3 regions of the Pseudoalteromonas sp. 68 DY56-GL68 genome follow, and region 2 is predicted to be linked to each of the others. Evidence: predicted binding sites of a transcription regulator. Region 2 holds the regulator's gene; each other region holds the start of a gene.
The links. Region 2 encodes FliA, which starts transcription of late flagellar genes. Its sites were predicted from a motif close to CTAAAGNTNNNNNNNNNNNNGCCGATA; they were not measured.
Positions count from the first base shown of each region.

Region 1: the regulator FliA is predicted to act here: its motif matches at 1,612-1,638, upstream of NYF15_RS06635 (DUF5610 domain-containing protein).
Region 3: the regulator FliA is predicted to act here: its motif matches at 4,275-4,301, upstream of pomA (flagellar motor protein PomA).

Region 1 is NZ_JAOCZL010000009.1:13,850-24,090, reverse strand. It holds gene murI (glutamate racemase) at 1-399, opposite strand, end outside; gene NYF15_RS06635 (DUF5610 domain-containing protein) at 461-1,582, opposite strand; gene trmA (tRNA (uridine(54)-C5)-methyltransferase TrmA) at 1,748-2,845, shown strand; gene NYF15_RS06625 (DUF523 domain-containing protein) at 2,848-3,303, opposite strand; gene NYF15_RS06620 (thiol:disulfide interchange protein DsbA/DsbL) at 3,363-4,001, opposite strand; gene NYF15_RS06615 (thiol:disulfide interchange protein DsbA/DsbL) at 4,020-4,643, opposite strand; gene NYF15_RS06610 (serine/threonine protein kinase) at 4,676-5,650, opposite strand; gene ccoG (cytochrome c oxidase accessory protein CcoG) at 5,717-7,147, opposite strand; gene NYF15_RS06600 (hypothetical protein) at 7,431-7,790, shown strand; gene NYF15_RS06595 (hypothetical protein) at 7,790-7,996, shown strand; gene NYF15_RS06590 (UPF0149 family protein) at 7,998-8,612, opposite strand; gene NYF15_RS06585 (type II secretion system protein N) at 8,636-9,394, opposite strand; gene gspM (type II secretion system protein GspM) at 9,398-9,871, opposite strand; gene gspL (type II secretion system protein GspL) at 9,868-10,241, opposite strand, start outside.
Region 2 is NZ_JAOCZL010000020.1:201,103-211,343, reverse strand. It holds gene NYF15_RS12785 (DUF2802 domain-containing protein) at 1-372, opposite strand, end outside; gene NYF15_RS12780 (chemotaxis protein CheW) at 388-885, opposite strand; gene NYF15_RS12775 (chemotaxis protein CheW) at 907-1,656, opposite strand; gene NYF15_RS12770 (ParA family protein) at 1,659-2,429, opposite strand; gene NYF15_RS12765 (flagellar motor protein MotB) at 2,441-3,400, opposite strand; gene NYF15_RS12760 (flagellar motor protein) at 3,406-4,170, opposite strand; gene NYF15_RS12755 (chemotaxis response regulator protein-glutamate methylesterase) at 4,163-5,287, opposite strand; gene NYF15_RS12750 (chemotaxis protein CheW) at 5,363-7,645, opposite strand; gene NYF15_RS12745 (protein phosphatase CheZ) at 7,661-8,428, opposite strand; gene cheY (chemotaxis response regulator CheY) at 8,446-8,829, opposite strand; gene NYF15_RS12735 (RNA polymerase sigma factor FliA) at 8,870-9,580, opposite strand; gene NYF15_RS12730 (MinD/ParA family protein) at 9,607-10,241, opposite strand, start outside.
Region 3 is NZ_JAOCZL010000008.1:991-11,231, reverse strand. It holds gene NYF15_RS05390 (hypothetical protein) at 1-787, opposite strand, end outside; gene dxs (1-deoxy-D-xylulose-5-phosphate synthase) at 1,007-2,869, opposite strand; gene ispA ((2E,6E)-farnesyl diphosphate synthase) at 2,957-3,844, opposite strand; gene xseB (exodeoxyribonuclease VII small subunit) at 3,850-4,092, opposite strand; gene pomA (flagellar motor protein PomA) at 4,365-5,132, shown strand; gene NYF15_RS05365 (flagellar motor protein MotB) at 5,135-6,058, shown strand; gene NYF15_RS05360 (hypothetical protein) at 6,191-6,682, shown strand; gene NYF15_RS05355 (DNA topoisomerase III) at 6,734-8,644, shown strand; gene NYF15_RS05350 (M20 family metallopeptidase) at 8,646-9,959, opposite strand; gene NYF15_RS05345 (tetratricopeptide repeat protein) at 10,043-10,241, shown strand, end outside.

The DNA.
Region 1 (10,241 bases), on a different contig from region 2:
ATGTTCTTTGATAAGTGCTTTAGTGTAATGACTATTTACAGTTGCAGGTGTGGCAAGTAGACCGATATGTTTTGTTTTACTTATTAAGCAAGCGGGTTTAATTGCAGGTACCACACCTACAATTTCAATATGAGTGTGCTTGCGAATGATGTTGAGTGCAGAGGTCGAAGCTGTATTACAGGCTATTACTAAGATATCAACTTTCAATGCACTACTTTCAATGAAATGGATTAAAGCCAGTAAGCGTTGAATGATCTTTTGCGGCGGTTGAGCACCATAGGGCAATAGTGCATTGTCCATAAAGTAACTATAAGTGGCTTCAGGTAGCAGTTGTTGAATTTGCTCAAGTACAGTAGTGCCTCCAATACCTGAATCAAATACCATGATATGAGCTGACAAACTACTTTCCCCTGAAAATCAAAGGTCAGCAGTTTGCCATGCAGTTATTTAAAAAGAAAGCTTACGCTTTTAGCTCTTCGATATCTGCGTTGATCTTATTCATCTGCTCAAGCATAGTCTTGGTATAATCAACTAACTTGCTCACTTCTTCTTTATCTTGATTTAACCACTCTAAAATACCGGCAAGTTGATTTTGTAAACCAAGTTCATTTGCCTTATTCAAGGTTTCTTTCAAGTCATCGTTAAATGGTGCTATCTTTTCTGCCACATCTTTTTCAGGAGTAGGTCTGACTTGTTCGTAGCCTTTTATGCTTGCAACGGTCTTTGTTTGTCTAAGATCCATAGAAAAGGCAACAAGCTGCTCATTACCTAAATTAAGTTCCTGCGCCTCTTTAAAAGCTTCATCTAATGAACCAGAAAAAAAGGTCTCGCTCACTCCTTGTAAATCTTCCATAAGCGCATTAATTGCTTCTTGCTCTCGTTCATTTAATTCACCATTCACTGACATCGAAAATGAAAGCTCACGAGATTGTGATGACTCACTTACAAATGCTTCATTTCCACCACGCTTACTATAAGCACTGGCAGATTGGCTAGTATACGCATCTGCAAAACTGATACTCACTTCATCGCCTTCTGCTGTCGTGAATGTATACTCAGCATTATTTCGTAAACTTACATACTGTGCTTGGCTTACCGATACAGAAGCTGGCTTAGGGTTAAAAAGACTTTCCTCAAGTTGATCTATACCATTGAAGATACCTTCTTTTGATTTCTCAATACCTTCTTCAATATCATCATTTAGTAGATTTGAACCTTTCAGCTCTTCATAAGCCTCATCAACTCCCATTTGAACGCCTTTTCGGGCTTCACCTAACATACTTTTAAGCTTTTCGTCATCTGCACCATCCGCTTTTGCTTTGCGAATAGCGCCGCCAACAAAATCAAGTACATTCTTAACGATTGCTTCAAAGTCAAACAGGGGCTTATCTTTTTTTTCTTCTACTACAGGTAACCCTAACTCAGCGGCAAGTTTATCGCCGAGTACTTTGGCAGCTAACTCTCGCCCTTTTTGCTGATAGCTATCATGAGCACTTTGAATTGTAGGCTGCTGCAATGGTTGCTTACCATTGTACTTATTTACGTTTGTATTAGGCATATAGCCTTGGTTGCCAATTTTCATGATCCGACTCCATGTGATGATTACCTCATTATCGGCTAAAAGTTAGAAAACTTAAGTTTTCTGTATAAAAAAACAACACCAAAAATAAGTAACAAAACTAGACAAATCTTCTATGCCCCCTACAATAGCGCCGATATAAAGCTAAGAGATAAAAGGTAATCAGCCATGGCGGTTATAAAAATTGATACAACTCAATATGATGCACAACTAAGTGAAAAGGAGCAGCGCATCTTTTCACAGTTTCAACGTTTCGGTGTTGAAAAGTTAGAAGTATTTAGCTCTGATCCAATTCACTACCGTCAACGAGCTGAGTTTCGCGTGTGGCATGAAGGTGATGATCTATTTCATATTATGTTTGATCAACAAACCAAAGAGAAAATTCGCGTTGAGAGCTTTGACCCTGCTGCGCCTTTAGTCGGTGAAGTTATGCAGGCGATGATTGAAAACTTAAAAGGGTGTGAAATCCTACGCCGCAAATTATTTCAAATCGATTACCTATCAACTTTAAGTGGTGAGATTCTTGTCAGTTTGCTGTATCACAAGCCCTTATGTGATGAATGGTTAGAGGCAATTAAAGCACTAAAAGCAAAACTCAGTACACAATTTAACATCGACTTTATTGGCCGCGCACGTAAACAAAAAGAAGTGATTGGTAATGACTACGTCGTAGAGCGCCTAAACGTTAATGGTAAAGAGCTTATTTATCAACAAGTAGAAAATAGCTTTACCCAACCAAATGCCAAAGTAAATATTAAGATGCTTGAATGGGCACAAGCACTTTGTGAGCCATTAGAGAATGATTTACTCGAACTATACTGTGGTAATGGTAACTTCTCGATTGCTTTAGCGAACTCGTTTGATCGTGTACTCGCAACTGAAATTTCTAAATCATCTGTTTACTCTGCACAATATAATATTGCACAAAATAAAGTGGATAACTTAGATATCATTCGCATGTCGAGTGAAGAGTTTACGCAAGCTATGAAAGGTGAACGCACGTTTTCTCGCTTAGAAGGCATTGATCTGAAAAGTTATAATTGTCAGAGTATTTTAGTTGATCCACCCCGTGCAGGAATGGATACACTCACCTGTGATCTCGTAGCCAATTACGACAATATTATCTATATATCATGTAATCCAGATACGCTTGAACGCGACCTTGAACACCTTAGTAAAACACACGAAGTTAAACGCTTTGCTATATTTGATCAATTTCCATACACGCATCACATTGAGTCTGGTGTATTTTTACAACGTAAATAAGTTCAGTTTTCTGCCAGTGCTGCAAATAGCGCTGGCAATTGCTCTTCACTGAACACCTCTATATTATTACTTTGTAATAACCGTGCGGTTAAACCCATCCCTATAACTTTATGCCCTGTATGGCTGCCATCATAGATAGTGTTACGCCCGCAGGATGGACTGGATTCTTTTAGTAAAGCAAAACGAATTTTATGCTTTTGGCAAATTTTTAAGGCTTGTTCTGCTCCTGCGATAAATTCAGCAGTGACATCTTCAGCATCTTTCGTTAACACTCGATCTTCTTTAATTTCAGCGGGCGGCCTTGGGATAGGTAAACCACCAGCCACTTCGGGACAAAAGGAAACTAACCTTTTTTGTTGTTTGAGTGATTCTAACCCAGGGTGTAATAGGTTTTGCGATTGGCCATCGTAGCGTACAGGACTCCCCAGTAAACAGCTTGATACTAAAACTTTTTCCATATGTTCTTCACCAATAAAAAAGCTCCGCGAGCGGAGCTTATTAATATACTTTGCTTATATTATTTATCAGCTAAATAGTTTATAAGGTCAGCCATACCTTTTGCATCACTGATACCTGACTCAGCACCTAAAATTAAACGATATTTACCATTCACAATGAATGTTGGTACACCTTTTAATGCGCCTTTTTGTTTGTAGTACTCTTGATCGCGTTTCATTTTTGATGCCATCGTACGTACAGAAAAGCTATTGTAGTATTTATCAAAATCAGCTTCCGTTACGCCTTGTGATACGAAGATATCTTTCATATCTGCTAATTCATTGATTCGTGCACGTTTACCATGAATATGATTAAAAACAGCAGCCACTAAAGCATCTTTTTGTGGTAACACAGCCGCAGTTGCATAAGCTTGGGCTAACATAGACTGAATTTCTGGATCACGAGGTCCTGAAAAGTCTACATGGCTCTTTTTAAAAGCAACACCGTCATTCAAAAGCGGCTTTAGCTGTGCAACGATTGATTCAAAGCTATTACAATGCGGACAATAAAATGAGAAAAACTCTTTTACTTCAGGCTTTTTAGAAGCGCGCGCATCAAATGCTTCGTAATGCTTACCTTCTTCATATTGTGCAGCCGCTGCATTCGCTGCCAATCCTAATGTCATCGCCAATAAGGTGGCTTTAACTAACTTAATCATTACTTCTACACTCCAAAATTATTGTTCTAGTAAAAACTTAACCAGCTCATCAAGCTGCTCTTGGCTCTTGATGGTGTTTAAGTTTATTTTATATTTATCATTTACAATAAATGTTGGTACGCCTGTTAGTGCACCGATTTGTGAATACTTATTTTGTTTGTCTTGCATCGCTTTTTCTGCACTAATTACTGGCATGCTTGCGATTTCAGCATCAAATACTTCATTACTAATACCGTTCGTTGCAAGTAATGCTTTCACATCTTTAATATTTTGTAGTGGCGCACGTTGAACATGGATGCTATGAAAAATTTGATCTGCTACTTGCTCACCCTTTCCTTGTTGCTTAGCAATAAGGTAAGCATAGCTTAGGTTACTCTGTGTTTGTTTTGACACCCCACCTAAAAAGTTAACGTGGTTTTTAACAAACTCAGTGCCCTCTGGCAGCGCTGCGGTCAATGCTTTAGCCACTGGCTCAAACTTAAAACAGTGTGGGCAATAAAAAGAGAAAAACTCTGTCACTTGCGGGGTAGCACTTTTTTCAACTTTCAATACTTCATACTGGTTACCTGCTTTGAAGTCAGCCGCAAATGCAGCAAAAGGTAAACATAGAATGAGTAGACTTAACTTTAATTTTTTAAACATTGTTTTCTCGTCTTTACTTATCTTTTTAAAATTTATGGTAATAATTTTAACGGGGCTTCTTGTAATGCCGCAAGCTGTTCTTTTAGAGCCAGTATTTGTTGCTCCCAGTATTTGTCTTCTGCGAACCAAGAAAAGTTCCGTGGAAATGCAGGATCATCCCAGCGTTTTGCTAGCCACCCCATATAATGCACCATTCGCATGGCACGTAATGGTTCGATGAGTTTAAGCTGATTATGATCAAAATCACAAAACTCTTCGTACGCCGCAACTAAGGTATCTAACTGTAACAGTTGGTTATTACGATCGCCACTTAACATCATCCATAAATCTTGAATGGCAGGACCTTGACGACTATCATCCAAGTCTACAAACATAAGTGCATCACCTGACCAAAGAATATTGCCAGCGTGACAATCACCATGCAGGCGGGTTGTTTCAACATTTTTATACTGAGCCGTCGTCTCGTTAATAACCAAATCCAAAATAGTATAAAACGGATTTTCAAGGGCCATAGGCACTAAGTTACTCGCTTGCAAATGAACTTTCGCTGTCTGTAAATATTCTTCGCAGCTAATTTCAGGGCGATGAGAAAAGGATTGTGCCTTTGCAGTTTGATGCATCCGCCCTATTAAGCGCCCAAGGACATCGAGTTGATCTAAGTTATCAACTTCAAAAATCCGCCCTCCTACGCTTGGGAATAATGCAAACAAATATCCATTATGTTCGAAGAGACTCTCACCTTCTCTACAAACCGGCGCAACAACAGGCACTTCAGCTTCCGCGAGTTCAAACGCAAAAGCATGTTCTTCAAGTATTTGCTCCTTAGTCCAGCGTTCAGGCCTGTAAAACTTAACAACATAACGATAACCATCCTCAGCTTTAAACTGATAAACACGATTTTCGTAGCTATTTAAAGCCAATAGCCCTGACTCTGCGTAAATTCCGATACTTTCTACGGCATCTAAAATTGAATCTGGCGTAAGGTCGACAAAACTAAATTTACTCATAACGTCCCATTATATAAAAAAAGCGGGAAAACCCCGCTTTTTATTGTATGTGCTCAGTGTACTTAATTATTGTCCCTTAAAGAAGTTGCTGGGCTGTGAAATCTGCACATCAGGCTCTGAATCGACAGAAAGTACAAACTCAAACTTAGTCATAGGCTTTTTCAAATCATAAGGGTCGACGACTAAAGATAGAGGCACATTGTATGATTCCCCAGAAGGAACAGTAAATGTTTGTTTACCTATATATTCAAAGTTATCTAACCCTTCTACAGCAATATTAAAGGTTTGCTCATACTGTGCTTTATTGATGACTTTAAGTGTATAGGTATTCTCTACCAAGCCATTAAAGTCAACGCGATAAAGTTGATTTCGGTCACGAATAATATCGAGTTCCATCGGCTTGCGCATCGCAATATTTGCAACCAGTGCTCCTGTTAAAACAACAAGAATTACCATATAACCTATCAACTTAGGACGTACAGCATGTGTTTTATTTTCAGGTGTTTCTAAGTTACGTTCTGTTGTGTAGGAAATGAGTCCTCTTGGATAATTCATTTTATCCATAACTCCATCACACGCATCAATACAAGCACCACAGTTAATACACTCATACTGCAGACCGTTACGAATATCTATACCCGTTGGGCATACCTGTACACACAAGTTACAATCTATACAGTCACCCAGTCCCAACTCTTTCGGGTCTTGTTTACGTGAGCGAGGGCCTCGGTTTTCACCACGAGCTTCATCATAGCTCACCGTGAAAGTATCTTTATCGAACATAGCCGATTGGAAACGTGAATATGGACAAATATGTAAGCACATAATTTCGCGCATCCAGCCTGCATTCCCATAAGTACATACCGCAAATAAGGCAATACAGCCATAGGAGTAAGCCGTTGCATCGAGTGTAAATACGTCAGGAAGTAAGTCTCTTATCGGTGTGAAATAACCAACAAAAGTCAAAGCTGTATAGAATGAGAATAGCCACCAGCTACTATGTTTTGCGGTTTTTCGCCAGAACTTGTCAAAATCCATTGGCCGTTGATCGAGTTTTTTTCGCTGATTAGCTGTGCCTTCAAACTTCTCTTCAAACCAAATAAAAATAAATGTCCAAACCGTTTGTGGACATGTGTATCCACACCAAACTCGCCCGTAAAAGGTCGTCACTAGGAATAAAGCAAACGCTGCTAACATCAAGATAAACGCTAAAATAGTAAGGTCTTGAGGCCATAGGGTTAAACCGAAAATATTAAATTTTTGACCAACAAGGTCAAATAATACCGCTTGTTGACCCTGAAAGTTAATCCAAGGCAGCAACATAAAAGCAAGCATGCCAATAAAGCCAATACGCTGTCTCAATAGTTGATGTAAACCGGAAACAGCTCTTACGTATATTCGGTTGCGAGGGTTAAATCTATCATCAAGGGAAGCGTTTTCCGGTTTCTGGATCTTTACTTCCGTTGGGATATTTTTAACCTTAATTTGTTTATCCATTAAAATTCCTCAACGCCACTAGGAAATAAATACTCAAACATTATGTTTGTAGTTTACAGATATAGACAATCCGTGAATAAATTAGAATGCATCTCATTACGTTCAAAGATTTCTGAAATTTCCAATTCATCAAAATCATTATACTCAATCTCTAAAAAATTTCAGGGATTGATCACGAATATGTCTGCTTAAATTATTTCATCGTATCTGCTTGCTTTTAAATTGGCCATTTTATTAAACTTGCAACCATACCTTATTCATTCAGATCAAAGTTTGTTGTGCTATGAAAAAATTTCTCATTTTAGTGCTTATAATTTTAGCATTATTCACTATTGATCACCCGTTGATCAAAGAGCCAAGAGAGAAACTACTCGGTGATGGCATTGGCTTTCTTTCCAATGCTAGCAAAGTCAACAGAAGCCCTGCCGCAAACATGGCAAAAAATAATATTAAGTCACAACTAAATTTGTCAGCTTCTGAGCAGGAATACGTCGAAGAAACATTCATAACCGATGAGAAGTTGCAGGTATTTCACCTACGCTATTGCCGAGAGAAAGATATCAACATCTACTTTTATGGTGAGCGTTTAGAGAATGTATGTAGTATTGTTTCAAGTGCATTGAAAGAAAGGCTAAATAAGTGATGGATTTTTCGACTCTGAATAAAAAAGCCAGTGATTCATTTGCAAAGCAGCGTAACTTACTAAAAAAATTAGCTAAGGGACGAACACTATACTGTGAAACCTGCAAAGGTGTTCTTACCCTTGATTTGCAAACAGACCAACCAGGAAAAGGCGTTGTACGCTGCAAAAATGGTTGTACTGATATTATTTTGGAATTAGGTAGTTAGCCTAATTCCAACCCTCATCATTGTACAGCTGACTGTTCATAGCAACCACCTCAATTAACTCAGCAAAGCCCGCTGCAAACTCCCCCATCAACTCGTATTGTTGCTGACAAAGCTGCCCCTCTGTTAGTTCATATTCACTGGCAATTGCGGCAATATCTAATTGCGATAAGCTAAAAAAGCCTAAACTTTGATGAGCGGTATCTAGTGCGGCTTTAAACTCTTCACTAAGCAAAGGCGCCGCTAATAATTTAGCAATATAGTCTTTTGCTCCAAGTAAGAAGCCTTGACTCCAATGCTGGCACTCTTGAATATCCAAATATTGTTGCTGTTTTGAATTGACCTGCAAACTGACAGGCAAACTAAACCCAGTTCCAAAAACCTGCTCACTGATCTGCTGATACAATGCCATAAATGCAAACAACACCTGTTCATCCATTTGCCCATCACATCCTGGGCAAACCTGTTCGAGCCACTGATGGACATCAAGAGGTTCTGGCGCACAAATAACAGCAAATAAGTAGCCTTGTGTTTGCGCTAAAGACAGGGCACTTTTTTGCTCTGAAAGAAAGTGTGTTAATAACACGCTTTGTTCAGGTGAAAACTCAGGAATTTGCATATTACTTCTACTATTTACCTAAATTAGAAATTTAATGGGTAACGACCTTCACTATCAGGGCGACCAAGAAATTTAGTTGCATCATGTACTTCTTTAGGAAGACTTGCTTCTGGTTTGATATACCCTGCAACCTTAAAGTCTAGATTCGCTTTTAACGTTGCATCCGCTTCTAAACCTAAGCGGTTTTCAGGGTCAACTAGTACAGCGATATCACCAGACTTACAGCTTAAACGACCACTTAAAGGCCCAACACTAAACCAGCCATTTAATCCTTTGACATCAATGTTTGGACTCGCTATTTCACCTGCTAACGTATCGCAGTACGGTTGACCTGAACTGTACTCATCTAAGTCAACAATTACACGCCCTTGCGCACTAACAGGGAGTGGTAATTGTAAACGCGCCATTGCACGTTCAACGGTTAATCTTAAAACTGCATTCTTGATATCTATGGCTTGGTTAAACAAACCATATGAAAAGTCAGCACGACCGGAGATATCAGCTTTGTCTCTAGGATCACCAAAGCGCACTGTACCAACGAGCTTGCCACTAAAGAGTGACCAGCCCGAAATCTGCCAACGCACATTATTCAGTTGTTCATTTTCAAAACGCGCTTGCATGACACGCCCATCCCATAATGAACCGCTGGCTTTACCTAGTTGTAATTGTTTAGGTAGGTATGGAGCGGCTAAATCAAGCGCTACAGCAGCCGGTGTTTTCACTATAGTGAAGACCAAAAAGCACAGTAAAAAAATGGCGACTAATAAAATTGTTTTCTTCATCGTCTACTTCTCTAATACCAACCGACTTACACGAACAAAGCCTGATTTATCATCTTTACTTAAATCCAAATTCTCAATAAGTACTCCTTGAGAATTAACAAGCTCATCAAGCCATTCAACTAATTTATTGAATTCAACAGAGTCAATTGTCAAACGAAGCGAGTTATCGTTTGGTTGCATTTTACTAATAGTGATTTGATAGCGATTACGCGTACTATTTACTATTTGGCTTAAGCTGCGATCATTGGTTACACGAGCACTTCCACTGGCTTTAAGCTTAATGATGCTCTCATCAACCCAAGCAAGCAATTCTTGCTGCTTTATGTTGTCTTGCTCTGCTTTTTCTATTGCATTGTTTAGGGGTCTAAAAATACCCATCACTAATACAAAAATAACAAAAACAGCACCGGCAATCATCACAAGTTGTTGCTCTTGCTCTTTTAAAGAACGCCAATAATTGACTAGTTGCTCTTTCATGCTGCACCTCGCAATTTGATCTCTCCGACAACAAAGTCGCCATCATTATTTAGCGATCCTTGATCAACGGTTAAACCTCGTTGCTCCAAAATTGCTTTCACCTTACCAAATGACTGAAAATCTTTACCTCTAGCACGGATCCGTAATTCATTTCGTCGTTGATCATAGCGAAGTGTTTCAGGCGAAAAATCTTTTACTTCATCGAAAATCGATACTAAATCACTCGTTAAATCTAAGAAACCTGCTGTACTCCCACCATCTAACAAGGCTAGTTCACTGCGGATCTGGCTACGTATTAACTGCGGTCGCACTTTTTTATCGGGAAACGCACGTTGATAGTTAGATACCACTTGAGTCTTTGTTTGCTCTA
Region 2 (10,241 bases):
GAGTAACTCAGCCTCAGCTCTGGGTAATTCACACTCGCGAATAATCTCTTCCAAATCGGCACCAAGTTCTACCATTTTTACCGCACGCGAATAAATTTTCGCATTGGGGTCATCATATTTTTGCGCATCTTGAAGTTGTTCAAGTTCTTGATTTTTATCTTCAACAGCAACCAATCTTTTGCCAATACTTAGCATGCCAGCTCGCATTTCAGCCACCTCGCTGCGTAAAATACTCAACTGTTGCTGAGCATCTTGCACTTGTTGTTGCTTTGCTTTTAACGCCGCAGCGTGCTTGTTGTTATTAACAAAAATAAGCCCCAAACATACCAAAAATAGTAAGATTGAGGCTCCAAACAAAGAGTATAACAGCATATAAATTCTGAGCGTTTATAATGCGCTCAGCTCATCCCACTCTTCGTCATTTAAAAGTTTATTAAGGTCAACCAAGATCAGTAACTCACCATCACGGTTAGATACACCTTGGATAAACTTAGCACTTTCTTCTGTGCCAATATTCGGCGCACTGTCAATTTCAGAGCTACGTAGATACACAACTTCAGCAACGCTATCAACCAAGATACCGATAACTTGCTTCTCCGCTTCGATAATAACAATGCGAGAATTATCCGTTACCTCTGCGCCCATCAAGCCAAAACGTGCGCGGGTGTCGATTACAGTCACAACATTACCACGCAGGTTAATAATTCCAAGCACATAAGAAGGCGCACCTGGAACAGGAGCAATTTCGGTATAGCGAAGCACTTCTTGTACTTGCATTACGTTAATGCCGTACGTTTCTTCTTCAAGTTTAAAGGTTACCCACTGTAACACTTCATCGTTGCTATCAGCATTTTTATTCGCTGACAGTAGTCTTTCTTCACTCATGCTATTACTCCGTAAAAATAGTTACTGCTCACGGCTGTCTAAGCCCTGCTCTAGCAATTGGTATAAATTTTCAACGTCAATCAAGGCGCACATTTTCTCTTTGATAACGCCAGCAAGCCAAGGCCGCTTGCCTGATTTTGCTCGCCATTTTACATCTTCTTCGCGAAGTGTAATATTATTTACAAGCTTCTCAGCCAATAATCCCCATTGACTGTCACCTAAGGTGATTAAATATTGATAATCGAGTGACTGTTCTAATTTTTCATCATACTTTTCAGGCATCACCCAACGTGCTGTATCCACTACATTCAGTTTTTCATCACGATTTAGCATCACACCTTTAAACCACTTAGGTTTGCCAAATAACTGATTAACCTCTGTTAATTGATGAATGCCCCCTAATGCTTTCAAGGGAACAGCTAACGTTAAGCCTGCAACCTCAAAAAACAGTGCTTGAAATTCACCATCAAAGTAGTCTTCTTGTCGCTCAGACGAGGTTTTAGCAACAATCTCAGTCTGTTTTTGTTCTACTATATCTTTGATATTAGCTTGGTTCTCGGTTTTCTCAAGCTCTTTAATAGGTTCAATAACCGGTGTTTCTACTTTTTGCTCTACTTCTAAAGGTAACGGGTTATCTTTTGACTCATTTACTTGTTCAAGTAGCTTAGCCACAGGTTCAAGGTTTTGCTGTTCAGGTTCTTCCTCGCACAGTAATGCCCCCAAGTATTGGGTCATCACTTTTTCGTTAGCAAATAAGTGTTTGTTACTCATCTTTAACCTTGTGCAACTAAATAATCAAGCAGTGCGCGATACGCAAATACCCCTCGTGATCGAGGACAAAATTGAATAGGTACTTGCTGCGCCAAACTTGCATCTCTAAATTTGGTATCAACCGGTACTACACCCGACCACACTTTATCTTTGTAATTATCCTGCAGAGTTTTATAGGCTTCAAGGGATGCTTTAGTCCGTTTGTCGTACATTGTTGGTATAATCGTATACTGATATTGTTTAGATTGCGATGTTTGCATCAATTCCATGGTGCGCATCATGCGATCAAGGCCTTTGAGAGCCAAAAACTCTGTTTGTACTGGCACTAAAATACGTTCGCTGGCAGCTAAGGCATTAACCATTAATACACCTAATACAGGCGGACAGTCGATAATTGCATAGTCATAATGTTCGCTAATTTTTGCCAGCGCTTTTTTTAGTATAAGACCCATACCATTTTTATTGCCCATACTTCTATCGAGGGTCGCAATCGCCATGGTTGCAGGTAAAATATCTAGGTTCTCAAGTGTTGACGGGCAAAGTGCTTGTAAGATTTCTTCGCTGGCCATACTGTTGCCACGAGCAAAAATATCGTAGACGCTAATCTCTAACTCTTCTGAATCGATACCAAAATAATAAGTTAATGAAGCATGTGGATCAGTATCTATTAATAATACCCGCTTCCCTTGTAATGCAAGCGTGCCAGCAAGACTAACAGCGGTTGTGGTTTTCCCCACTCCGCCTTTCTGATTCGCTACTGTCCAAATTTTCACATCACACCTTATTATTGTTCATTGCGCGTGGTAATTCGAATGCCACCGTGAGGTAATTGGATCACTTTAATCGTGTTGTCATTGCTTGGCAACTCAATTTCTGTACTCTCTTTTACACTAGGATTAGCCTGCTCATTGGTATCCTGCTGTGCTTGTTCTGGTAAACCATATTTAGAAAGAGCCACAACGACTTTACGGTTTTCTGCACGCCCTTGCTCTGTGTCATTACTAGAAAAGGGTGAGTATTGACCATATCCCTCAATGGCCATGCGAGCAGGGTTTATTCCTAGCTCTTCAAGCTCAACCAATACTGATGTTGCTCTTGCGACCGACAGTTCCCAGTTAGATCGAAATATTTCATTACGAATACCTTCGTTATCGGTATAACCTCTTACACGAATGTAATTATCTACAGGAGCGATAATATCTTTAACTAATGCAACAACTTGTTTAGCACGTTGTTGAGCAACAGCACTTCCCGATGAAAACAACATGCCTGAACTTAATTCAATTATCAGCCAGTCTTGATTAAGCTCAAGGTTTGCCTCTCCATTACGGATCTCATCAATCAATGCTGATTGTAGCTTGCTAAGTAAACTATCTAGCGGTTTTCCTAAATGCTTTTTTTCGATATTACTGGTATCAGCTTGCCCATCGATTAATTTAGGTCCTTGCTCTTCTTTAAGTATACTTTCGCCATATAAAACGTCACTTTCAGGCGTAACGCGGTCAGTTAAAATGCCAGTACCGTGTATCCCAGTTCCAGCCTGCTGATGAGTACGCGCTGATTTATCAAATACTTGCTCTAGTGAATCAGATAACACTTGGAAATCTTCATTCTTGCTAATGGCAATTGCATACATGACCACAAAAAAGGCAAACATAATGGTCATGTAATCAGCATAAGAAACAAGCCAACGCTCTGTATGTTGGCTTTTTTGAATTTTATGACGCATGCGACGGCGCATCATAGGAATTACTCGCGAACTAAGCTTGGACGCTCAACACGATACGCCTCAAGTTTGAGTTCAATATTTAACGGACTTTCACCTTGAGCAATAGCTATAATCCCTTCTGCAAGTAATTCGTGGTACAGCATTTTTTGTTCAATTTGTTGCTTTAATTTATTTGCCATTGGTAAGAAAAGTAAGTTTGCTAAACCAACCCCGTAAATGGTCGCAATAAATGCTGTCGCGACCCCTGCTCCAAGCTTTTCAGGATCAGTTATAAATTGCATTGCTTGAATAAGCCCAAGTACCGCACCTAAGATACCAATGGTTGGACTGTAGCCACCCATGGCTTCATATACACGGCTCACTTCCATTAACCTTTCACGCTCGAGCATTAAGTCGATTTCAAGTGTGTCTCTAAGCTTAGTTTCACCGGCTCCATCAACTAACATACTTAGCCCTTTTGCCGCATAAGGATCGTGATGTGCTAAGGACTCGTCTTCAAGCGAAAGATACCCCTCTTGGCGCGCTTTTTGAGACCAACGCTTCACCTGCTCAATGGCTGCATCTATATCGTGATAAGGGGGGAAAAATACCCAATGGCTAATTTTTACTGTTTTAGAAAATACACTGCTTGGTGTTTGTAACATTACAGCGCCTAAGGTACCACCTAGCACGATAATCAGTGCGGGGCCATTAAATAGAGCGCTTACCACCCCACCTTCAAGCGCATAACCAAAAGCAATGGCGCTAACAGCAACAATTAAACCAAGAAACGACAGTTTATCCACAACCGGTCTCTCGTGTTAAACGTGCAGCAACGTCGTTAAGCGCTAAGCTCTCACTAGCAAGGCCTGCATTGGCAACGGCTTGCGGCATACCATAAACAACACTGGTTTTTTCATCTTGCGCCCATATCGTCGCACCAGCTTGTTTTAACATACGGGCACCATCTCGACCATCAGCCCCCATACCAGTAAGTACAACTGCCAATACATCACCACCAAATGCTTTAGCAGCACTTGCAAATGTTACATCCACACTCGGTTTGTATGTAATGCGAGGACTATCATCCTCGAAAACACGTAATGTTCGAGAGCTTCCACGCCCTTCTACCAGCATTTGCTGACCACCCGGTGCTAAATAAGCGGTGCCTGGTACTAATCGGTCGCCTTGTTGCGCTTCTTTCACTTTAATTTTACACAAACCATTTAGTCGCGCAGCAAAAGCAGGTGTAAATGCAGCAGGCATATGCTGAATCAGCAAAATAGGGTGCGGAAAATTAGCTGGCAATTGAGTTAATATGGTTTGTAAAGCAACAGGGCCCCCTGTTGATGTACCAATTGCGACAACTTGATACTGCTTGCCTGAAGCTCGCACATTGCTCGTCGATGAAGCCGGAGCTGGTGCTGGGCGGCTGAAACTACGATCAGGCTGAACAATACCACCGCTTCTTGTGCTTGTAGATGCAGGACTAGGTGGCGGAGCAGGACGTGTAAAACGTGAAATGCGACGGCGACCAATTTCTTTTACTTTATTTTGTAAAAGTGCGATTGCATCTTCATTATTTCGAGCGATATCTTCAAACTTTTTCGGTAAAAAGTCCAAAGCCCCCGCATCAAGCGCGTCAAGTGTTGCTGTTGCACCATCACGAGTTAATGAAGAAAACATTAAAATAGGCGTTGGTGTTGCAGCCATAATCTCTTTGACGGCACTAATACCATCAAGAACAGGCATTTCAACGTCCATAGTAATAACATCAGGCCTAAGCTCTTTTGCCTTATCAACAGCTTCTCTGCCATTCACGGCAAAGCCTACAACTTGGATATTACTATCTTGCTCTAAAATTTCGCTAACACGGCGGCGAAAAAAGCTCGAATCATCGACTACTAATACTTTGACTGCCATTGGCACTCTCTTGTTATGTGTTCAGTGTAAGTGCGCACTATTAATGCGCACTTAGAATAGTGAGTTTAAATAATGCTAGCCAACGTAATGTTTAAGCATGCTTGGCACATCTAAAATAAGTGCAATCCCACCATCAGAGGTAATCGTCGCACCCGCCATGCCTGGTGTACCTTGTAATAAAGCATCTAGCGGTTTGATAACGACTTCTTCTTGACCTATCAATGAGTCAACAACAAAGCCCACCTGTTTTGTACCTATTTGAACAATAACAACATGTCCTTCGGCTTTGCGTTCTTGGCTATTTGCACCTTTCACTAACCAATGCTCTAGATAAAAGAGCGGAATAGCTTTTTGACGAACAATAATCGTCAGCTGCCCATCGACAACATTCGTCTTGGTTAAGTCGAGGTGGAAAATTTCACTAACACCTGCAAGTGGCAACGCAAATGTTTGCTCTCCAACAATAACCATCAATGTTGGAAGAATGGCCAATGTAAGCGGCACTTTAATTTCAAGTACAGTACCGACCCCAAGTTCTGACTGAATATTCACTGAGCCATTTAATTGGGTAATCTTGGTTTTCACCACATCCATACCCACACCACGGCCCGAAATGTCAGAAATCTCTTCTTTCGTTGAGAAGCCAGGAGCAAAAATTAAATTATACGCTTCTGTATCAGATAGTCTGCTAGCTTGGTCATGATCGATAACACCTTTACTGATTGCTATCTTTTTCAGTTTCTCAGCGTCCATACCGGCACCATCATCACGGATGGTAAGTAGAATATGGTCGCCTTCTTGTGATGCTGATAGCGTAACAGTACCTGTACGAGGCTTGCCTGCGGCCTCACGTACATCAGGCATTTCAATACCATGGTCAACTGAGTTACGGACCAAATGCACAAGTGGATCAGCAAGGGCTTCAACTAAGTTTTTATCTAAATCAGTCTCCTCACCAACCAACTGCAAATTAATATCTTTTTTCAAACTACGTGCTAAATCACGAACAACGCGAGGGAAACGGCCAAATACTTTTTTAATCGGCTGCATTCGTGTTTTCATCACAGCACCTTGCAAGTCAGCTGTGACAACGTCTAAATTCGAGATAGCCTTACCCATAGACTCACTATTGGTATTATTAGCAAGACTGACTAAGCGGTTACGAACAAGTACCAGTTCGCCAACCATGTTCATAATCTCGTCAAGACGTTTAGTATCAACACGTACCGTCGTTTCCGCCTGTGGTGCAGGTGCTTTTTTCGCAGCGGCACTTGGCTTAGGCTCTGCTTTAGCTGCAACAGGAGCAGGCTGAGCCGCTTTTGCAGGAGGAGGGGTTGATGGTTTTGCTTGAGGCACTGGTTTACTAGGCTCAGCTTTCGCAGCTTCAGGCGCTTTTGGCTCTGTAGGCTGTGCTGGTGATGAAGGCTCTAATGATTTAGGCGCCGTTCCTTTACCATGTAACTCATCAAGCAGGGCTTCAAATTCATCGTCACTGATTTCATCGTCACCCTCACTGCCAGCAGGCTGTGATGCTGTGCTAACAGGCTTTTCAGCCGACACTTGTTCTGGTGTGCTCGTTGATTTTACTTCACCAAAGCTACCAACTCCGTGAAGTTCATCTAACAAACTATCAAATTCATCATCAGTGATATCATCACTGTCATTACTTACTTTTTCTGCTTCAACAGCTGCAGGGCTTTGCCCTTTACCATGTAGCTCATCAAGTAAGCTTTCAAATTCATCTTCGGTTATTTCATCAATATTTTGTGCATCAGGCTGAGTATCAGCCAAACCACCGTCAAACAACATATCAAATGCAAACGGGTCGTCTTCATCGGTGTTATCCGTTGCCACATCAGCAGTTACTTCTGAGCTGTCGATGAGAGGTTCTTCAACAAGTGGCTCTTCAGGCGCGGTGCTAACAGCCTCTGTTATTGATGTGTCTTCACCAGCAAGTTCTTCAGCGCTTGGTGGGTGACTTAATTTATGAAGGGCTTCAAGGAGGACAGGATCCGCAGGCTCTGGCTGCTCACGATTCTGAATGGTCGTAAACATTTCATTTATTGTATCGAGAGCCTGTAAAATAACATCCATTAATTCAGATGTAACAGTGCGCCCGCCCTGACGTAATAAATCAAAGACATTCTCGGCGCCATGACAAGCATCAACAAGTTCTGTCATGCTTAAGAAGCCAGCCCCACCTTTTACGGTATGGAAGCCTCTAAAAATAGCATTTAATAAATCTTTATCTTCTGGGTTATTTTCCAGTTCGACTAATTGCTCTGACAAAAGCTCTAAGATTTCCCCAGCTTCAACTAGGAAATCCTGTAAAATATCTTCATCGACTTCAAAGCTCATGCAGCTACTCTCCTCTTAGAAGCCCAGACTTGATAATAGATCATCAACTTCATCTTGTCCTGAGACAACATCATCGCGAGACTCTTTATCAATAATTGGCCCTTCAGGACCTGCTAGCGTATCGCTTTGTGCAGGTGCTTGTTCTATGGCCTGTTTTTCTTGTTTTTGATGACCATCTTCTTGACTGCCAAACACAGTTAAAAGATTGATTAAACTGTCTTCTACTTCGCGCACTAACTCGATGACTCGGCGTATAACTTGCCCTGTTAAGTCTTGATAATCTTGTGCCATTAACACATTTGTCATCAAGCCTTGTAGCTCATCTGTTTTAGTTTGCGAGCTGTTCATAAACTTATCTAAGCTATGACATAATGATTTGAATTCACCGAGCTCAATTTCTCGATTCATCAAACGATCCCATGTAGGTTTTATCGTCGCTATATCGTCTGCAAGTTGCTGAGCAATTGGCAAACTTGCTTCCACTGCATCCATGGTCTTATTAGCGGCGCTTTCTGTCATTTCCATGACATAATTTAAGCGCTGTTTAGCGTCAGGAATTGCTTCCGTTGTTAAGCCTGTTAAACGCGTATCGAGATCAAAGTTTTTTAGCGCTTCATGGAGTTGTCGCGTTAATTTTCCGACCTCTGCAAACAACTCTGATTGTTCTTTTGATGCTGTATCAAGTATTAGCTTATCTGCTTTTTCTTGTTCACCATTTTCAAGATACTCAACAAGTTGACGAGCTTGCTCTAAACTTATTTGAGGCGCAGCAAGTGCTGACATAAGCCTCTCCCCTTAGATTAACCTAAACGTTCAAACACTTTTTCCAATTTGGTCTTCAGTGTCGCAGCAGTGAATGGTTTAACGATGTAACCATTAACACCCGCTTGAGCAGCAGCAACAATTTGTTCTTTTTTCGCTTCAGCTGTCACCATCAGCACTGGAATATGCTTTAGGCTATCGTCGGCACGAATTGCTCTCAACAAATCAATACCTTGCATGCCAGGCATGTTCCAATCGGTGACAACAAAATCAAATTCTTGATTTTGTAGCATTGGTAATGCTGTTGAACCATCATCAGCTTCCTGCACATTGGTGAAACCTAAATCCCTTAACAGGTTTTTAATGATACGTCTCATTGTAGAAAAATCATCAACAACAAGAATTTTCATGTTTTTATCCAAAACATCCTCCGGTGAGGTTTGAACCTATATTTACTTACTACTAATTAATCCAGTCATTGATTTTTGCTTTGAGCTTAATCATCGCCTGACCATGTATTTGACTCACACGCGATTCACTTACATCGAGTATGTGCCCTATTTCTTTTAAATTCATTTCATCGTTGTAATACAAAGACAAAACAAGCGCATCTCTTTCTGGTAACGATTGAATAGCCGTTAATAGAGATTGGTTAAACCGTTCATTTTTAACGTTATTAAACGGTTTGTCTAGTGCTAAATCTTGGCCCATTGGTGTGATGACATCTTCATCAACACCTAAATCCTCAATACCCAGTACTCTACTGGAGTTTACATCATGTAAGATATGATGGTACTCATCAAGCGTAATATCAAGTTTTTCAGCAACTTCTGTATCTTTTGGCTCTCGATTTAAAGTACTTTCTAATGAGGCAATGGTTTCAGCAACGAGGCGGGCATTTCGGTGAACAGAGCGAGGCGCCCAATCGCCCCGACGAATTTCGTCAAGCATCGCACCACGAATGCGAATACCAGCGAAGGTTTCAAAGCTTGCCCCTTTGCTCGCATCAAAGTTTTTTGATGCTTCAATAAGGCCAATCATGCCTGATTGAATTAAATCGTCTAATTGAACACTGGCGGGTAAACGAGCAATTAAATGACATGCCACTTTTTTGACTAAAGAGGCATGCTTTTCGACAATCGCATTCAAATTGTTTGCTGATTGATATCCCATCGCTTTATTCACCGATGTTGTCATAGTTAGCCGTTTACTAGTTTTTCAATAAAAAATTCTAAATGACCTGATGGTTGATTTGGTATTGGCCACTTAACTGCTTTTGTTGCTAATGTTTTAAATGCGACTGCTGCTGGCGAACTAGGAAACAACTCAACAATCACTTTTTGGCGTCGAGTCGATTTACGCATATTTTCGTCATACGGTATTGTTGCAACTAATTCCATAGATACATCCAAGAAACGATCGGTTACTTTTGATAGTTTAGCAAACAATTCTTGGCCTTCACGCATACTGCGGACCATATTGGCAACAATTTTAAATTTATACACACCGTGTTCACGACTCAGTACTTTAATGAGTGCGTAGGCGTCGGTAATCGAGGTAGGTTCATCACACACAACCACAACAACATCTTGTGCTGCACGTGAAAAGCTTAATACCATGTCAGAAATACCCGCGGCGGTATCGACAATTAATATATCAAACTCAGTGTTTAATTCGCTAAACGCGCGGATAAGGCCAGCATGTTCAGAAGGACTAAGTTCCACCATACTTTGCGAACCAGAGGTTGCAGGAACTATTTTAATTCCCGCAGGGCCTTCAACAAGGATTTCATCCAGCTCACATTCGCCAGATAAAACATGAGATAAGTTACGTT
Region 3 (10,241 bases), on a different contig from region 2:
TGCCATGAATGTTGACTGAAACTTTAGCACCATTGTCATCGCTAGGTGTAATTGTTCGGGCTGGTGTTGCGACAAAGCCACCACTGACGTAATTGTCATAAACTGCTACATCACCATTAGTTAGTGCAACGTATAAACGATCGTTGTCATCGTCGTAGGTTAAGTCCCATGGTTTTGCAGCTGTGATTGTTGTTGCAAGTGGGGCCACATCACCTGCAGCTTCTTTACCGAATACAGTGACTTGCATCGCATTAAAATCAGCAATCAGCACCAAGCCATGCTTGTGAGATACATGAATACCCTTAGGGTTGACAAGGGTTGTGTTAGTACCGCTTATCATACGATCAATACTGCTGTTGTAGCTGCCATCGCTACGACTGAGCACCTGACATACGGTGCTTAACGAGCCATTACCAGAATCCGCTGCTTGCACTAAATTACCTAGGCTATCGAATGCAACACCTTCGTTGGCGCCGCTATTAAACGTACTTAATTTAGCCGCATTTTGATCAATCAAGTTGACTGTGCCTGCGTTATCAGCGCCATTGTTAGCTAGAATAAAGGTGGCTGCCGCAAAGCCTGGCGCACCATTTTGCCCATCCATTCCATCCGAACCATCTTGTCCTGCAACACCTTGTTGACCTGCTGCACCGTCTTTACCATCATCGCCACTGCAGCCTGCAATACCAATCGTAACAGCGAGTGCTAAGGCCGAAATTGTTAATTTCATAAGTTTAGATTGAGTGTCGATTTGTTCTACTGCTAGGTTGTTTTTAAACGCTTTCATTTGTTCATACCTTCTCTAATATTCCATCAAATGTGAACAGACATCGGTTTTGCTTAGCACAGCTTAAAAGCATATTACTTGCTCACGGGTTAACCTCATTGAATAAACGAAGAAGGGGTATGATTGGATGCAGAAAAATTAATTATTTTTCAATTTTTTTGGATGTGATTGTTCTATAAATAAAAAAAGGAGCTCTATGCTCCTTTTTGTAAATTAATGTCAGGCTATGAATGCGTTGATACTGGTTACTATTCCTTGGGGATCTAATCCCATTTCTGCATGCATCTCTTGTTGAGTGCCATGCTTAATGAATTCATCAGGAATACCTAAGTTTAATATTTTCACATTCGCTTTAGCGGTTGCTAAATACTCATTTACTGCAGAGCCAGCACCGCCAGCAATGGCGTTGTCTTCTAATGTCACAAGTATATCGTGCTCTGCGAGTAAGTCATCAATAGCGTGTGTATCAAGCGGCTTAATAAAACGCATATCAAGTAAGCTGGCGTTGAGTTCTTTTGCCGCCAGTTCAGCGTTTTCTAGTAATGTACCAAACGATAAAATCGCCACTTTACTGCCTTTGCGTATAGTGCGTGCACGGCCTATTTCAATTGCGCTCATTTGCGTTTCAACGTCACAATTGCCCGCACTGCCACGCGGGTAGCGAACAGCCACTGGTTGATTACATTGGTAACCAGTGTAAAGCATTTGTCGGCACTCATTGGTGTCGCTTGGTGCCATGATAATCATGTTCGGTATGCAGCGCATAAAGCTTAGGTCGTAGGCACCTTGGTGAGTTTCCCCGTCTGCGCCAACAATACCTGCACGGTCAATGGCAAATAAAACAGGAAGGTTTTGTAGTGCCACATCATGAATGAGCTGATCATATGCACGTTGTAAAAAGCTTGAGTAAATGGCAACAACTGGTTTTAAGCCTTCACATGCTAAACCTGCTGCCAGTGTTACTGCATGTTGCTCCGCTATAGCAACGTCAAAGTATTGCTCGGGGTATTCTTTCGAAAAGCGTACCATGCCTGAGCCTTCACGCATTGCTGGGGTAATCGCCATCAGCTTGTCGTCTTGTGCAGCCATATCACAAAGCCAGTCACCAAATACATTAGAGAATGTTGCGGCTCCTGGTTTTGATTTGGGTAGTTTTGACATGCTCGGATCAAATTTTGGTACACCATGGTAGCCAATAGGGTCCGCTTCAGCAGGTTTATAACCTTTCCCTTTTTGCGTTTTTATGTGCAGTAATTGTGGGCCTTTAAGGTTACGCATATTGCGTAAGGTATCAACCAACATATTTACATCGTGCCCATCAATCGGGCCGATATAATTTAAACCCAGCTCTTCAAAGAAAGTGCCAGGGATGACCATACCTTTTAAGTGCTCTTCCATGCGACTTGCAAGCTCTTTTACTGGAGGCAAGCCTGATAGCAGCTTTTTGCTGCCTTCACGGATGTTGGTATAAAAACTACCTGATAAGATTCGTGCAAAATGATTGTTCAGTGCACCCACGTTTTCAGAAATCGACATTTCATTATCATTTAAGATAATTAATACGTTAGGGTTTACATCACCCATGTGGTTCATCGCTTCGAATGCCATACCTGCGGTAATCGCACCATCACCAATAACAGCTACGGTTTTTCGATCTTTACCTTCTTTTTCAGCGGCAATGGCCATTCCTAGCGCGGCTGAAATTGATGTACTTGAGTGACCCACACTAAATGTGTCGTACTGGCTTTCTTCGCGAAATGGGAAAGGGTGTAAGCCGTCTTTTTGACGAATAGTATGCATCTGGTCACGGCGACCCGTTAAAATTTTATGTGGGTAGGCTTGATGGCCTACATCCCAAACGAGTCGATCAGAGGGCGTGTTATAAACATAATGCAGAGCGACAGTTAATTCAACCGTGCCTAACCCTGAGGCTAAATGACCACTACTTTGCGAGACTGAGTTAAGCAGGTACTCGCGTAACTCTTTACTAAACGCAGGTAATTTATCTTGCGCTAAATCACGCAGCTGTGCTGGCTCGTCAACCAAACTTAATAATGGATACTTGCTACTATCAAGTGTCATGATTTTATATACATCCTTCGCTAACCAGAGTGCATTATAGCTTATTGTGACTCTGATTTTTTAGTTATTTTGTCGTTGTTTTACGCATCAATATTTGCGTTCAACAATATAGTTGGCAAGCCTTGCCAGTTCACTCGTATCGAAATTAATCGCCTCTAAAGCTTGATGTGCTTGCGCGAGTAAATCTTGCGCTTTTTGCTTTGCGCCATCCAGTCCTAAAAGAGCGGGGTAGGTTGCTTTATTTGCTGCAATATCTGACCCTTGCGGTTTGCCAAGTGTTTCTGTATCTGCTTCGACATCTAGGATATCGTCTTGTACCTGAAAAGCCAGACCTATCGCTTGTCCAAACAAATTAAGCTGTTTTAATGTGTGTTCGTCACACTGATTGGCACACAATGCACCTAGGGTTATTGCACAATTAAGCAGTGCCCCTGTCTTCAGTTGGTGAATACGCTCTAATTGTTCGACACTGATTTCATTATTCGTCGCACTAATGTCAAGCGCTTGACCACCTACCATACCTTCAATACCTGAGGCTTTGCTTAATGAGGCGATCATTTTTATTTGCTGCGCTGGCGGTACAGAAAAAGGATGATTGGCAATTAAGTCAAAGGCAAGTGTTTGTAGTGCATCACCTGCAAGAATAGCGTTTGCTTCACCATAAACTATATGGCAAGTAGGGCGGCCACGTCGCAGATCGTCATCATCCATTGCTGGTAAGTCATCATGAACTAGTGAATAGCTATGGATACACTCAATGGCTGCTGCAAGAATATCGAGGTCTTTTTTCTGTGCCCCCATCATCCTACCTGTTGCATAAACAAGGTAAGGACGTAATCGTTTGCCGCCATTTAACACGCCATAATGAGTGGCTTCTTTTATTGTTTGTTCGGTATCTAAAGGCTGATCAAAATAGTGATTAAGTGTTGCTTCAACATCATTGCGAGCATCTTGCAGTTGGTCTATTAATTGCACTGAAATTAGTCCAAATTTGAATCGAAATTGCTCAGTGGAGCTTGGCTATCGTTACCCATAAGTATGGCAACTTTTTGTTCTGCTTGTTGTAGTTTACCTGATGAGGCATTAGCTAATGCAATACCACGTTCAAACTGCTTAAGAGATTGCTCTAATGACAAGTCACCCTGTTCCATTTGTACAACAATATTAGATAATTCATCCAAGGCTTCTTCAAAGCTCAAGTTTTCTGGTTTCTTCGCTGCCATAGTGGCCTCACTAGCTGATAGAAAGTGAGGCCAATTTTAGGGGGAATGCTAAACTAGGTCAAAGAATGATGTGTTTTTTTACGCATAAAGCAACGCCAATATGCTATTTTTACGCTTTTAGACACAAGATAAACTTGTAGCTTGAGAAACTTACATTAAAATAAAATTAATTCATTTAATGATTTAAGTATTTCAATTGCTTGCCGATAAGCAGTTAATAATAAAAATTTGATGCCTTAGGGTATCGTGCAATTGTTCCTCTGGAGGGGTATGTGGATTTAGCAACCATAATAGGTATTCTTGGTGCCATAGGCTTAATTGCTATGTCGATGGTGTTAAGTAGTGATGGCCAAGTTGCAATGTTTTATAACACCCCTTCGGTGGTCATTGTATTTGGCGGCTCTATTTTCATTGTGTTGTCAAACTTTACTATGGGTCAGTTTTTGGGCATAGGTAAAGTTGCCGCGAAAGCTTTCATGTTCAAAATAGAATCTCCAGAAGAGCTAATAGAGAAAGCTGTAGAGTTAGCTGATTCAGCACGTAAAGGTGGTTTTTTAGCACTCGAAGAAGCTGAAATTCCTAATGGCTTTATGCGCAAGGGCGTTGATATGCTCGTCGATGGTCATGACGCCGATGTGGTTCGTGCTACCTTGCAAAAAGATATCGCACTTACTGCAACTCGTCATGAACATGGCGCGGGACTATTTAAATCGTTAGCCGACATAGCTCCTGCAATGGGTATGATAGGCACGCTAATTGGCCTTGTTGCCATGTTATCAAATATGGATGATCCTAAAGCTATCGGTCCTGCGATGGCCGTTGCACTATTAACGACATTATATGGTGCTTTCTTAGCGAACGTGGTTGCTATTCCAATTCAGGTCAAACTAGAGCTACGTAAAGACGAAGAGGCTCTTAATCAACGCTTAATTCTCGACGCAGTACTAGGTATTCAAGACGGTCAAAACCCGAAAGTAATAGAAGGTATCTTGAAAAACTACTTAGCAGAGTCTAAACGAAAAGTGGATACTGAGGAGTAAGCATGTCTGATCAAGAGTGCAAATGTCCACCTCCGGGTTTACCAGCTTGGATGGGAACCTTCGCAGATTTAATGTCACTGTTAATGTGCTTCTTTGTACTCTTGCTTGCCTTTTCTGAAATGGATGTTCTTAAGTTTAAGCAAATTGCTGGCTCAATGAAGTTTGCTTTTGGTGTGCAAAACAAAATTGAAGTAAAAGACATCCCAAAAGGAACTTCAGTAATAGCCATGGAGTTTACGCCAGGTAAACCCGAGCCTACGCCTATCGAAACAATTCAACAACAAACGGTTGAAATGACCCAGCAAATGTTGGAATTCCAAGCCGGTGATGAAAGCTCAGCAGGTGGACGTCAAGAGCAGCGTGGTAACAAGCGTGGCGGTGAGTCTCAAAGTACAGCGCAAGAACAAGCGATGGATCAATCTATTTCCGCTGCGAATCAAGAACAAACCAACGAGCTTGTGAAGAAAATTGCGCAACAACTTGAACAACAGATTATTGATGGTGCGATTGAACTAGAGTCTTTAGGCCAGCAAATTATTATTCGTATTCGGGAAAATGGCTCATTTCCTTCAGGGAGTGCGTTTTTACAACCTAAATTCAAACCAATTATTCGAGATATTGCAACCTTGCTAAAAGACGTGCCTGGCGAAATAACGGTATCTGGTCACACAGATGATTTTCAGGTTTCCAATGAGTTATATACCAATAATTGGGATTTATCTTCAAAGCGTGCAGTTGCAGTTGCAAGTGAAATGGAAAAAGCCCCAGGTTTCGATAAATCGAGAATGGTCGTAGTGGGCCATGCTGAAACGAGGCCACTTGTTCCCAATGTTACCGATGAAGATAGAAAGCGTAACCGTCGCGTCGAAATCTCAATTATGCAAGGCAAGGCGCAAGAGTCGGATCCTATTGATGTAAGACCCTAAATCAGTTACAGTTACAATTAGTTAAAGAATGTAATGGGTATAAGAATGAAAAAGCTTGATAAATATTGCTACCTGCCAGGTAACGGTGATGGTAACGATGGTAAAACAGAAAACTGATTAAGGTCGCTACTTGTGCCGGATTGGTTTAACTCTTTTATTGTTATATTGAGTAATAGCTGGGTGTTCATTCTGAGCCCAGCTATTTTTGTTTTTTATATCAGAAATGATTGGCTCGCCTTTAGGTTTTCTGTAATAACCGCTAGTTTTTTTCTATATGGCACTCTTATCCATTCAAGCCTTAGCGAGTTTGATGACATCTTTGTTTGGCGTTACGTCGTATGGGCATTTAATGACATAGCATGGATGGCCATCATTGCTTATCTTGGTATAAAAGATAAGGTTTATCTTTGGCAGAGCGTGCTAGGGCAGTTAGTTGTTGTAATGGCACCCATATTACAACTATTTCGCGTAATTGATATTCACTTATGGGATTTATCGTATAGCACATATATGTATAAAACCTTACTCCCTCTTATTAATATAGGCACTGTAGTTGTATGTTATTTGCCTATGATTTACTTATTCACCCGTCGCAATAGGCTCGCCGACACCATTCCTAAGTAAAAAATGCTGTGTTAGACTACTGTTTATAAAAACAGTATTTAGTGTTGCGTTATGAAACTTTACATTGCCGAAAAGCCGTCCCTAGCAAGAGCCATTGCTGATGCATTGCCAAAACCACAAAAAAAGCAAGATGGTTATATTGAGCTTGCTAATGGTGATTGTGTTTCTTGGTGTATTGGCCATTTGCTTGAACAAGCTGAGCCTGACGATTACGACGCAAGTTTTAAAAAGTGGCGATTTGAGCACTTACCTATCGTGCCTGAACAATGGCAGTTAAAACCTAAATCAAAAACACGCAAACAACTCACCGTATTAAAAAAGCTGATTAAGCAAGCGAGTATAATCGTCCATGCCGGTGATCCTGACCGTGAAGGACAGTTATTGGTAGATGAAGTAATTGAACAGGTAAAACTAAGCCAAGCTAAAAAACAACAAATCCAGCGGCTCTTAATAAGCGACTTAAACTTAAGTGCAGTTAAAAAAGCGCTGAATAATTTAAAGTCGAATCGCGATTTTATTCCTTTGAGCGTATCAGCCTTAGCTCGCTCACGTGCCGATTGGTTATTTGGTATGAATTTAACGCGAGCTTATACGCTTGCTGGACAAAAAGCAGGGTTTGGTAATGTGTTGTCTGTAGGTCGTGTTCAAACACCTATTTTAGGGCTAGTTGTAAATCGCGATAATGAAATAGCTAACTTTGTAGCAAAACCTTTCTACGAAGTTTTGGCTCATCTTGAAACAGAGCAGCAACAAACATTCTCTGCTAAGTGGCAACCAAGTAAAGCATGCGAGCCCTATCAAGATGAAGAAGGTAGAGTATTACATAGAGGGCTTGCTGAAAATGTTGTGTCACGAATAACTAATCAACCAGCTAAGGTGGTTGAGCTTGAGCAAAAACAAAAAAAACAACAAGCCCCATTGCCTTATAACTTATCTGCTTTACAAATCGATGCAGCAAAAGCGTTTTCAATGCCAGCACAAAAGGTGCTCGATACCTGTCAAAGTTTGTACGAACGCCATAAGTTAATTACGTATCCTCGTTCAGATAATCGCTATTTACCAAAAGAACACCATAAAGATGTAACGAGTATTATTGCTGCAATTGCTAATAATGAAGGGCAAAGTAGTGAAGCTTGTAAGCAAGCTGATACCAGTAAGCGGAGTAAATGTTTTAATGACAGCAAAGTTGCAGCTCACCACGCTATTGTTCCTACCGAAAAACAACTTCGCTCAGCATCATTAAATAGTGATGAACAAAAAATCTATCGATTGATCTGTCGTCATTATTTAATTCAGTTTTATCCAAGCTATGTGTTTAACGAAACCAAAGTAACGGTTGAAATTGCGGGTGGTCTTTTTAAAGCTGCTGCTAAGCAAGATATTAGCTTAGGGTTTAAAACATTAATGGGCAAAACAGAGTTAAAAGATGAGCAAACCTTACCTGCACTTGAAAAAGGTCAGCCGCTGCATTGTAATCAAGGTGAAGTGATAGACAAAATGACCACACCGCCAGCGCACTTTACTGATGCGACCTTACTAAGTGCTATGACAGGCATCAGCCGATATGTAAAAGACTCTGAAATTAAAAAGATCCTCAAAGAAACGGATGGTCTAGGGACTGAGGCTACACGGGCAGGCATTCTTGAGCTTTTATTCAAGCGCCGCTTTTTAGAGCGTCAAGGTAAAAACATTTTAGCTACAGCAACAGGTAAAGCACTTATTAGCACTTTACCCGAGCAGCTTGCTAGCCCTGACTTAACAGCTAAGTGGGAAGCATCATTAGGGAACATAGCTGAACAGCATATGAGTTATCAGCAGTTTTTAACGCCATTACTGACTGAGTTACATGCTTTAGTCGATCAAGCCAAACAGTGCGACAGTCAAGTCTTTGCTCAATTACCAAAAACGCCGCAAAAGCGACGTTTTAAAAGAAAAGCTAAGCCCAGAGCTAAATCAACCTAAACTACTGTTTGTTGAATAGGGCAACCGCGGCATTACTCATAGCTGTAATACCCGTAGGAAGTGCTTTTTTGTAATCAGGTGCAAACTTACTTGAGTGTAAAGAAGGTAATGTTGCACCAGATTGCATCGCCGCATCATACTGACTAGGCTCAACACCACCTAACCAAAATAAAGTAATTGGAATATTCTTATCTGTACGTCCGTATAAACCAAAGTCTTCGCCGGCCATCACAGCGTCAGTTTCCAGTACATTGCTCTTGCCTATTGCGTTAGAAATAGCATTACGGACTAGATTGGTTTGCTCAGGATTATTATAAGTAGATGGAATAGACTCATCTTCATGCACATACACTTCGGGCGCTAAGCTTTCATCAAGTCCTGCACTTAATGCAATCCCTTTAGAGATACGTTTAATTGCTGCGATTTGTTGTAATCGCACTTCAGGGTTATAACTACGAAGCGTTAATTGCAGTTTAACTTCATCTGAAATGACATTGTGTTTAGAGCCACCGTGAATTGAGCCAACGGTGATCACTGACGGTTCAAGTGGTGATAATTCGCGACTAGTAATAGTTTGCAGTGCCAACACAATACGTGAAGCAATCACAACAGGGTCAATGGTTGTGTGTGGGTAAGCACCGTGACCGCCTTTTCCTTTTACAGTAATATCAACTGAGTCAACACTTGCCATTGTGTACTCATTTTTCATGCTGATTTTACCAGCTGGAACACTGGCACTGACATGTAAAGCAATAACGTGGTCAGGCGTAGGGTACTTGGTAAAAAGTCCTTCTTTAAGCATTGCTTTTGCACCACCGCCTACTTCTTCAGCGGGTTGTGCGACCATCATTAATGTACCTTGCCACTGCTCTTTGTGTGTCATTAACTGTTGGGCTGTGCCAATAAACGAACTCATGTGAATATCATGACCACAGCCATGCATTACACCGACAGTTGAGCCTTCGTCGTTTGTAACCGTTACTTTTGAAGCGTACGGTTTACCAGTTTGTTCAACAATGGGTAAGCCATCTGTATCGGTACGGATCATCACAGTTGGTCCAGTACCATTTTTATAAATACCAACTACGCCATAGCCACCTACATTATCAGTAACCTCAAAGCCAAGTTTAGTAAGTCGCTTTGCTAATTTTTTACCTGTTTGTTTTTCATGATAAGAAAGTTCTGGAGATTGATGTAAATCTAGGTAAAGCTTTTCAATCTCTGGCATGGTTTTCTGAAGATTTAAATCTAAGGTTGTTGCTTGTGTTATGGGAGTGAGAAGTAATAACGCAGCAGATATAACTGATAATTTCATAATGACCTCGACTGAATGGGCTTGTAATTGTTATGTTTGTCACCATATAAAAACCTAAATACTTATATAGTGCAATTGATCAAATGAATAATATGGTAAATGTTACTCCACAGAATTTACAGCAAGTACTGGGTGAGACCTCAGCCGAAAAATTAGTTTTACTAACTTTCTACTCTGCGCAAAACCCAGAGTGTCATCAGCAAGCTGTCATTTTAGAAAAAATCGCACATGAATACGGTGAGCATTTATTAGTAGCAACCTTAGACTGTGATGTTGAGCAGG